2 regions of the Vagococcus hydrophili genome follow, and region 1 is predicted to be linked to the other one. Evidence: riboswitches for the same ligand, from Rfam matches in the RefSeq annotation. Region 1 holds a riboswitch; the other holds the start of a gene.

Region 1 (5,284 bases):
TTTATCCTTCGTTAAAAAGTCGTTAGTAAATAATTTGTTTGAGTCAATTTTTTGATTAATTAATTTGTTTTCAAACATAAAATCAGTGTAGTTTGTCCAAACTTCTTCTTTCATGACACCCCAATTGTTAGGGTCAGAAGTATAATTTTTAGACAAGAATTCTTGCGATTTCTCTAAAAATTCTAAGTCTTGCTCAGGCGTTGCTTCGTGAAGAATTTTGGCACTTTCTTTAGGCTCTTTGATAGCATCTTGATAACCTTTTTTAGAAGCGGATAAGAAATCTTTAACAAGTTGTGAATCTTTTTCAATGGTTTCATCACGAGTGACGATAATCGGAGTATAGTAATCTAATCGTTTATCTAAATCTTTCAGTGGTAGATAGTTTAAATCAAAGCCATCCATCTTAGCTTTGGTTAAATCCCAACCTTCGAAGAACCATTTTAGATTAACATTTTTACCTAAATCACTGGCACCATTTGCGGAATTTCCCACAATCGATAATTTAGAAAAATCAGCATTAGCATTGGTCATAACAGCTTTAAGCATGGCTTCTTCACTAGGTGATTGCCAACCAGCATAGACTTTGCCTTCAAAATCTTTAGGAGACTGAATGTTGTCTTTTTTTAAACTAACAAAGCCAGAAGTGTTATGTTCCAAGACTGTGGCAATGGCTGTAACTGGGATGGGAGCATCTGAAGTTTGAGCATACGTTAAATCTTCTTGGTAACTTAAGGCAAAATCAGCTTTTCCAGCACCTAATAGAGCTAAACTGGTATTATTTTCACCCGGTTCAATAATCTCTAAATCAATCCCTTTTTCTTTAAAGTAGCCTTTTTCTTTGGCTACATAAATGCCAGTATGGTTTGTATTAGGTAGATAATCTAAGATCAATGTTACTTTCTTTAATTCATCTTTACTTGCTTTCTTATTTCCTGAACTACAACCAGCTATTAAAAATAAACCTAGAAGAGACATCCCTATAATTAAACTTTTTTTAAATTTAAACACGTGAAATCATCCTTTTTTTTATTAATATTTTTTCGATTTGAGACACTAAAAAATTAAGAACTAAGCTTAAAAGCATTATGACCAAAACTGTGGCAAAGACTTTATCAAGTAAATAGCCGTTTTTTGCACGAATCATGTAGTAACCTAAACCGGCAGAAGCACTAAGCCATTCACCAACAATAGCACCACCAACACAGTAAGTCGCTGAAATTTTTAATCCAGAAAAAAATGCAGGCATCGCTTCAGGTATTTTAACCATTTTGTAAATTTGTTTGTTACTAGCACCATACGTTTTTAAAAGATTAATTTTTTCTTGATTACTATTTTTTAAAGCATCTGAAAAAGCCACAACAATTGGGAAAAAACACATTAGGATAACAATGAGAACCTTTGGCGTTAAACCAAAACCAAACCAAATTGAAAAAATTGGTCCTAACACAAGGACAGGAATGGTTTGGGAAATAACTAAGTGTGGATAGAACATTAAACGTAACTGTTTAAAACGGTCCATCAAAATAGCAATGAAAAATGCTAAAAAAGCAGCTAAGACTAAACCAATGATAGCTTCTTTTGTAGTAACCAAAGCATGCTTCATTAGAATTGCTTTTTCACTTAGTAAAGATTGAATAATTTGAGAGGGCAAGGGGAGAACGTATAGTGGAACATGAAACGCTCGACCTAAGCCTTCCCAAAGTAAAATAATGACTGAAAAGCTAATAATGGGGTAGAGTATTTTTTTATTTATTTTTTTCACCTCGTTTCAATTTTTGCATAAAAAAAGACAAGGAAAATGAATTCACCTTGTCGAAAAATACAGATTTGTACTCTTAATTACTCCCTACGACGGTTCTAACCGACAGGTTCAAAGGGTCTAAGCTTTAGCTTACTCTCAGGCCGTCACACGACCTCCCCTGCTTATTCTAATGTAGTTGAAGTGTATCACAAAAAAATGTAAGCGGTCAACTCAATTGACTTAAAAAAGTGTTTTGCGTAATTATTAGAAAACGTTATACTATGGATAGAAAATATAAAAATAAAGAGGGGTTTGAATGGGATATCATCAAGGTTTAGCCACACAATTAGTTAAAGTTAATTCGATATTGGTGAATGAAAACAATCGCCATTCATTTAGTTTATTTTATGCCATAGAAGGTGATTTTTTATGTCAAAAAAATAAACAAACAAGCTTTTTATTAAAAGAAGGAAACTTTGTTATTAATAACAGTTCTGAGTTACTTGTTTTAAAACAAACAACGCAACATAATTCATTACTGCATTTAACATTTTATTTTTCAGAAATCGAAAAAATGATTGGTCAAGATTGGCGACCTTTTTTTAGTGATGAAAGACTGGCAAATTTTAGTGAAGAAGATAAACAAAAATTATCTGAGAAGATGTTTCGCTTAATCCTAGAGTATTCTGATATCCAATCAAAAGATCGACCGTTTCAAAGTATGACTTACTTACTTTCGTTTTTAGATGGTTTAAACAAGATTGTTTTAATAGAAGAATCAGTTAAAAAAAATCAATTATTAGTGAGTGACCATCCGAAAATCATGTCCATTATTGAGTACGTGGAAGAGTACTATAAACAAAGAATTTCACTTAAAGATATCGCCCAAAAAGAGTACTTATCAGAAGCTTATCTTTCTAGACTTTTTAAAGAAGAAACAGGTATTAATTTTTCGGATTATGTGGATAATATTCGGTTGAAACATGGGGTAGAAGAACTTAGAAATTCTAGACTTCCTGTGTTAACCATTGCTTTAAATAATGGCTTTGCAACGGGTAAACGATTTACAAAATTGTTTAAAGAAAAGTATGGCATCACACCCCATAATTACCGGAAGCAAGAAGTAGCAAAATTAGAAGACTTGAAAATTGATCGAGAGATGACAGAGGATTACAGTATTTTTTCAAAAGAAGAAATGCTGCAGATTATCGCCCAATTCATGTTAAATCAAAATTTGAAAAAAGAAAGTTTAGATTTACCTAGCCAATATCAATTAGATGTAAAAAAAGAAAGTTATGGAATTTTAAAGAAACCAGAACGAATTATTAATATTGGTTTAGCTGAAAACGGGATTTCAGAAGACGTTCGTTATCAGATTAGGTTATTACAAGAAAAGATCCCTTTTGACTATATTCGCTTTTCGGGTTTGTGTAGTGAGTCTGATAAAAGGCACTATGTCATTATGGATAAACATGTTAACAACCACCGTTTGTTTAGTTTCATCAATGAAATGAGACTTAAACCAATGATTGTTCTTGAGATAAAAAAAGAGACTACTCTGGAAAGTTGGAAAAAAGAGTTAGCTTATTTAAGAGAAGTTATTCAAGGTTATGTTCATTTCGAAGCAAGTTTTAAGTCAGGCTGGTTTTTGGAATTGAGTAGTGAAAGAGATATTTCTTTAGCTAGCTACCAAGAACTTTATCGTTATGCTTTTGATTTTTTATACAATAATTTTACAACAGGTTTTTTAGGCGTGACCAATCCGTATCAAGAAGAAACGTGCTTTAAAGAAGCCTATAAATGGATGGCTGAAACGGAAAGAATGCCACATTTTATTTCCTTTACTTACCGAGATTATGCCCTAAAAAGTCAACGGGAAGAATCAGATCATTTAGAGTTTATTGAAAAATTAGATGAGTTATTGTTGTGGCTTTCAAATTATCAAGGCATCTCAAGACAGCCAGATATTTTAGTGACGGAATGGAATATTATTGCTAGTGATAGTCATGTTTTGAGTGGGACTTTCTTTAGATCAGGAATTGTTTTAAAGTCTTTGGTTCAGTTATCTTCAAGAGTGAAAGGCGTTGGCTTTTGGCTTAATTTAGAAAGTGAATTGTGCCAAGATATCGGAAATCAAGATTCTAATTTATCTATCTTTTTACACGGTCCATTAAGGCGTCCTCTGTTTTTTGTTTTAACTCTGTTTGAGCGAGTGGGAGACCAAATAATTAGTGAAACGGACCGCTACATATTAACCAAACGATTTAATTCCTACTATTTACTTTTCTATAATTATTATTACATTGATCCAGCTAATACGGCTTATGAAAATTTGTGGAAGACTTCAAAAAAAGAAGCTATATTTAAGTTTAATCAGTTAAAGAAAGGTAACTACTTAGTGAAACGATTTTTATTAGATAGTAATCATGGGGGATTTACAATCAATGGTTAAAAGCTGGTGGCACGATTGAAATGGATACAGACATTCAAGAGTTTCTACTTCAATCTGTAGTACCAGATTTTCAAATGAGAAAAATAGAAGTGAATGATGGGGTTATTGAAGAAAGAACCTCATTAGAAATCAATGCATGTTACTTAGTGATTATTAACCGAATCACAGAAGATTAAAAAGGTTAAAAAAAGAAGGTCTAATTTTGACCTTTACAAAAAATTAGTTACAAATAGGAAAATATAAACCATATAAATAACAAAAAAAGGCACGACAATTCACAAGAATAATTCTATGATTGAAGTGTGAAAACGTTAAAGAGGTGCGCAATTAATGAAAAAAGTTTTAGTATTACATACCGGTGGAACCATTTCCATGACCCAAGAAAAAGACGGAGCTGTTGGTTTATCTAGCCAACACCCTTTGAAGGAAACGATGGATTTGTTACCTGATAACATTCAAGTAGAAGTGGAAGAAATATTTAATTTACCATCACCACATATTACACCTAATGAGATGTTGATTTTAAAAAATCGAATTGAGATTGCTCAAGGCCAAAATTTTGATGGAGTTGTGATTACTCATGGCACAGATACCTTAGAAGAAACAGCTTATTTTCTTGATATTTCATTTAAAAAAGAAATAGCTGTTGTTTTAACAGGAGCCATGCGTTCAAGTAATGAATTAGGCGCAGATGGACTTTATAACTACGTTCAAGCAATAATCACTGCCTCAGATGATAAATCAAAAGATCAAGGCGTGTTAGTTGTGATGAATGATGAAATCCATGCAGGTCGTTTTGTTACAAAGACACATACAACAAGTGTTGACACCTTTAGAACACCAACATTTGGTCCGATTGGGATTATTTCAAAACGCCAAGTTATCTTCCTAAAAGAAGTTGTAGAACATCATGCCTTATCGATTTCATCGGTAGAAGGAAAAGTCATTCTTTTAAAAGCTTATGCTGGAATGGATGCCATGTTGTTTGAAATTTTAAAGGATGCTAAGGTCGATGGTGTCGTTGTTGAAGCGTTGGGTGCAGGTAATTTGCCACCTAATGTGGTGAAAAATTTAGAAGAGATGATAAATGA
Region 2 (5,284 bases), 1.1 Mb from region 1:
GCACTAATCATACTTGTAGGCCTAAAAGTATTACCTTTTATTGTCGGAATAGTAGCAGTTCTTATCAAACTCGCGATGGTCTTAGTTATTGTTTATTGCTTAACGCAATATTTTTCTAAATCATCACGACGATATAACTCCTATAAATAATTTAACGATGAGAAACACCCAATGATCCCCCTCATTGGGTGTTTTATTTTTTCTCAAGCATATAAAGTGACATTTTGTCACTTTATATGTAAACTACTAATTATCAGAAAAATAAAGGGGATTTTTTACATGAAAAAATTAGTACGAACAAGCATGACATATATGATTGCAGGGCTTGCTTCAGGATTATTTTACCGAGAATTTACGAAAATAAATGATTTCCAAGGAAAAAGTCAATTAGGTACACTGCACACTCACATTTTAATTTTAGGGATGTTTTTCTTCTTAATTGTTTTACTACTTGAAAAAGCCTTTAAATTAAGCGAGCACAAACACTATAAAAAATTCTACGCGCTTTACAATAGCGGTTTAGGAATCACGCTACTTATGATGCTGACTCATGGAATTATGACCGTTTTAGGTAAAGCTGATTCACCCATGATTGCCGGAATTGCTGGACTTGGACATATCTTCTTAACAATCGGTTTAGGATTTTTCTTTGCTGCTTTAATGGGGCAAGTTGGAAAACAGGAAAAAGCATAAAAAAACATCTCACGAAATTGATAATTCATTTCGTGAGATATTTTTATTCTTTTCTCATTTTCCGTAAATTTATATACATCGATCCGTAAATTAAAACCACGATGACCACAATAAAAATTGTTTTATTCGTGTTAGAAGCAAGTAACCCATTAACACTTGGTATATGTTGAACGGTTGGAATGAAATTTAGTAAAGCTAAACTTAAAATCGAATAGTAGTACTCCTTTTTCTTCTTTAAGAGAATCCACAACGCATAAATTACTAGACCTCCCCAAGTCAGAAATAAGCCTGTCATAGAAGGCACATGTATACTTAGCCAAAAACCACCTAAATAATTTGATACAAAAGTTAGACCAAAAAATAGAAAACTAATTAAGAAAACAATAACATACTCCTTTTTTTTACTCGCATTTGGTTTAAAGGTAAACTGATTCATCATTGAAAAGATAATCTTTACAAAGACCAAACTAATTAGTCCGTTAAATAATAATGCCAAAAAATTAATACTTGGATTGATTCTCGTTAAGCTGGAAAACAACGAGAACAGTGAGCTAATTCCAAAGACCATTAAGACTAATTTTATTCTTTTTTTACTATCTACAGTCGGTAATTGTTCCAGCAATTTATCTAACATTGGTTGCGGATTTTTCCCGAAAAAACTTTCTGCACTTTCACTGTTTTCTTGTGCTTCTAAGATATCTTGCAACAGCTCCATTAAAATCAGCTCTGTATCTAATTCCTCATGAAATAAAGATTTTGTTCTAATATAAATTAAGACTTTTTCATAATACTCTTTATTTTCAACCGTTAATTGTTCTCGCAACTGATTATTTTTTTCAATTAATTTTTCTTCTTTAGTCATCTTATTTTTCTCCCTCTTCTTTTAACATATGATTCACATTTTTGGTTAACTCTTGCCACTGCTCTTTGAATGAAATTAATCTTTCCTCACCCATTTGGGTTAATGTATAGTATTTTCGATCTGGTCCATCAGGAGACGGTTCCATTTCACCTTTGATTGCTTCTTGTTTTTCTAACTTTTGTAGTAAAGGATAAACCGTGCCACCAACAATATCATCAAATCCTGACTTTCTGAGTTCTTGTACTAATTCATAACCATAAATTTTTTCTTTTTGAATGATGGCTAAAACACAACCTTCGAGAACTCCTTTTAATAATTGCGTCTGCTTCACGTCACCCCTCCTAACTAGTTTGTTTTACATAGTAGTTGTAATATAGCAAATTTTAACTAGTATGTAAAGCAAACTAGTTAAAATAATAAACGTGCAGCCAAAATAACTGCACGTCTTAATCTATGGTATAAAAATTTTAGGACTCTTTTTAGCTAGTAACAACACAATTGCATAGGTTGCTAATGACGTTAAAACTGCACTTGTTCCATTGATTACTAATGAATAAGTCACTGGACTTAACCCCCATAGCGCGTATTTCCCCCAGAAAATAACCCCTGCTAAAAAATGACAAACATAACGCGCCAAGGTTCCTACTACGGTTCCCATTAAAAGTGTCAGCCAAACTTTTCCACTTTTAGAGCGCAGTTCTTTTTGTAATTGGACATGAAATAAGCCAGCAAACCCAATAAATGTATAGGCTAATAAATACTCAATCAACGCTTGAGACACAGTTAATATATAGGCTTTCCCGAGCAGAAAATGTAGTAATCCCCAAATCAAACCGCTATATAAGCCCGGTTTAAATCCCCTTCTTAAAGAGTAAACGATGATGGGTAGCATGCCGATAGAAATCGAGAAACCCGGTCCAAACTTGAGCGGTATAAATGATAATGCCATAGCAAATGCTGCGGCGATTGCTCCTTCTAACCAACCTCTTGATGTTGATGATTGCATAATAAAAACTCCCTTTCTATTGTAGTGTCACTGACCATACAACAAAAGAGGAGTAAAAAGATATTTTCACTCCATCACAATTCCTACGTTTGTCCTAACAAATTCAGGTTCGAGGGTTTAGAGTAAATACATACTCAATCTCAGCTAATGCTCCCCTTTGCGATGGTAACAGTATTTAGTTTTATTACATAACGAGTATCTCATTGATACTAATTATCGTCAATGAGTTAATACGTGCGTTATTTCAAATAACTATTTTAAAAATAAAAAAACAAGACTAATCGCTATCAGTCTTGTTCTAATAATATTATTTAACTGTAACACTAACTGTTTGACGTCCAAATTGACGACATTCTTCAATGGTATTAAAGTGTAAATCAATACGATTACCTTTAATATCGCCACCAGTATCTCCTGCTACGGCAATTCCGTAACCTGATACTTCAACCACAGATCCTAATGGGATTGTATTTGGATCAACCGCAATCACACGAGAATTTTTACGTAAATCAATACCAGTTGCTGTAAAGTAGCTTAAACCAGGTTGTGTATATGAATAACCTGTTGCTTCCATTTGCATTGAGTTACCGCCACCAGTACTTGGTTTAGTTGGTTGTTCTGGTGTCGTTGGTGGTGTTATATTGACTGACTCTTCTGTTGTTTCTGAAGTATTATTTTCTTTTACTTCACTAGAAGATGTATTAGTTTGTGTTTGTTGTTTCTTAGCAGCACTTGCTTCGATTTCTTTACGGTTAGCTACTTCTGCTGCCGCTTTCTTGGCTTGCGCTTCTTTAACCACTCGTTCATTAGATAATTTCTCTAATGCGGCTTGATTATTACTTAGTTCTGTTTTTAAAGATGACACATCTTTTTCTAAAGTGCTTGCTTCTTGTTCCATTGACGTTTGTTTTTCAGTCAACGTTGTTTGATTTTCTTCCAAACTTGTTTTTAATTCATCTAACTTTTCTTTATCTTCAGCTAGTGAATCAACTTTAGATTTTTCAGCACCTTGTAAAACTGTCATAGCATACGCACGGTTGAAGAAATCTGAGATATTTTCAGAAGATAACAAGGCATCTACTAAATTGAAAGATGAACCATTTGATTGGATGTTTTGCATACGTCCAGCCATCGCTTCTGTTCTTTTAGTAATACTTGCTTCTGTTTTTTCTATATTTTTTTCTGTATCTTTAATAGTCGCTTCAGTTTCAGAGACTTCTGATTTTAAAGTTTCTACTTCTTGATATTTTACGTTAACTGATTCTAGTGCTTTATCTATTTTATTACTGATCACAGTGCTTTCTTTTTTGACTGCTTCTTCGCTAGATGCAGCTAAAGATAGAACTGGTGACACTGACAAAGCCACAACAGATAAAAGCATTACGGATAACCCTTTTACTTTCAACAACGACAACACCTTTCATTTATACCGTCCAATTTAATTCTTCACTAATTATACAAGAAGAGCACCCACTCTTTGTAACAATCTCTTTACAAATTATTACAGTTTGAGCTAAGCTATACATAATCATGTAACAGTTAGGAGTTTTACTATGACAAAACAAATTTACTTTGCTAGCCCACTTTTTTCAGATATGGAACGCAGATATAACGACTACCTTGTAAGTAACATTCGTAAAAAATACCCAAATGAACAAATTTATGTTCCTCAAGAACAAGGTGATATTAATGATAAGGAAAGTTATGCTGATTCAATGATGATTGCTAAATATGATACTGATGCTTTGTTAAATAGCAAATTAGTCGTTGCTGTTTTAGATGGTGCGAGTATTGACGTTGGTGTGGCTTCAGAAATTGGTGTGGCTTATCAAGCAGGTATCCCTGTCCTTGGTTTATTCACTGATTCTAGACAACAGGGAGCAACAAACAAGCAAAAAATTACAGCACTTAATGACGTCGCTGAATCTCAATTTCCTTACGTTAATTTATATACTGCCGGCTTAATTAAACTAAACGGGCAAATTATTAATAACGAACAAGAGTGGCTTGAGGTAATTGAAACGTATCTTTAATATTTTTTCACAGATTGATTGTATAACTTTTGGTTATGCGACCAATCTGTTTTTTTATAAATTAAGCTAAGGCACTTCCTTTTAAAAAAAGGTACTCTGGCGTACAATATGACTAGTTATAAAAAATTTCAGAAAGGATGCTTCTATGATTTCACTTTTACATTATGCTAGTAAGTATAAAAAACAGCTTATTTTAGGCCCCTTCTTCAAATTACTTGAAGCCATTCTCGAATTATTTCTTCCCTTTTACATGGCAAAATTAATTGACCAAGGCATTAGCCAACAAGACACACAATACACCATAAAAATGGGGATTTATATGCTTCTTATGTCAGTTATTGGTTTAGTTTGTGTCATGATTTGTCAATATTACGCTTCCATTGCCTCACAAGGATTTGGAACAGAACTTCGAAACGCTGTCATGAAAAAAATCAATCAGTTCTCCCATCACGAGCTTGATATATTTGGTTCTTCTACTCTGATTACCCGATCAACAAGCGATATTAATCAACTACAACTGGCTCTTGCTATGTTGATTCGTTTGGTTATCCGAGCGCCGTTTCTTAGTATCGGTTCCATCATGATGGCTTTTTATATTGATGCCAAAATGGGGCTTATCTTTTTACTAACGATTCCTATTTTTTCCATTATTTTATTTTTTATCATGAAAAAAACCGTGCCCTTATATAA

The links. A riboswitch is a leader RNA that binds a small molecule or an ion and turns the genes downstream of it on or off. The one in region 1 is predicted to bind thiamine pyrophosphate.
Region 2: it holds a riboswitch for thiamine pyrophosphate, as region 1 does, so the genes downstream of both, thiT (energy-coupled thiamine transporter ThiT) here and G7082_RS13480 (ABC transporter permease) in region 1, are expected to answer to the same signal.

Annotation. Positions count from the first base shown of each region.
Region 1 is NZ_CP049887.1:2,740,318-2,745,601, reverse strand. It holds gene G7082_RS13485 (ABC transporter substrate-binding protein) at 1-1,008, opposite strand, end outside; gene G7082_RS13480 (ABC transporter permease) at 1,001-1,762, opposite strand; TPP riboswitch at 1,827-1,931, opposite strand; gene G7082_RS13475 (helix-turn-helix transcriptional regulator) at 2,058-4,193, shown strand; gene G7082_RS13470 (hypothetical protein) at 4,214-4,369, shown strand; gene G7082_RS13465 (asparaginase) at 4,524-5,284, shown strand, end outside.
Region 2 is NZ_CP049887.1:800,860-806,143, forward strand. It holds gene G7082_RS03895 (DUF2871 domain-containing protein) at 280-693, shown strand; gene G7082_RS03900 (DUF1129 family protein) at 737-1,555, opposite strand; gene G7082_RS03905 (PadR family transcriptional regulator) at 1,557-1,886, opposite strand; gene thiT (energy-coupled thiamine transporter ThiT) at 2,007-2,561, opposite strand; TPP riboswitch at 2,625-2,728, opposite strand; gene G7082_RS15100 (3D domain-containing protein) at 2,869-3,969, opposite strand; gene G7082_RS03920 (nucleoside 2-deoxyribosyltransferase) at 4,115-4,594, shown strand; gene G7082_RS03925 (ABC transporter ATP-binding protein) at 4,740-5,284, shown strand, end outside.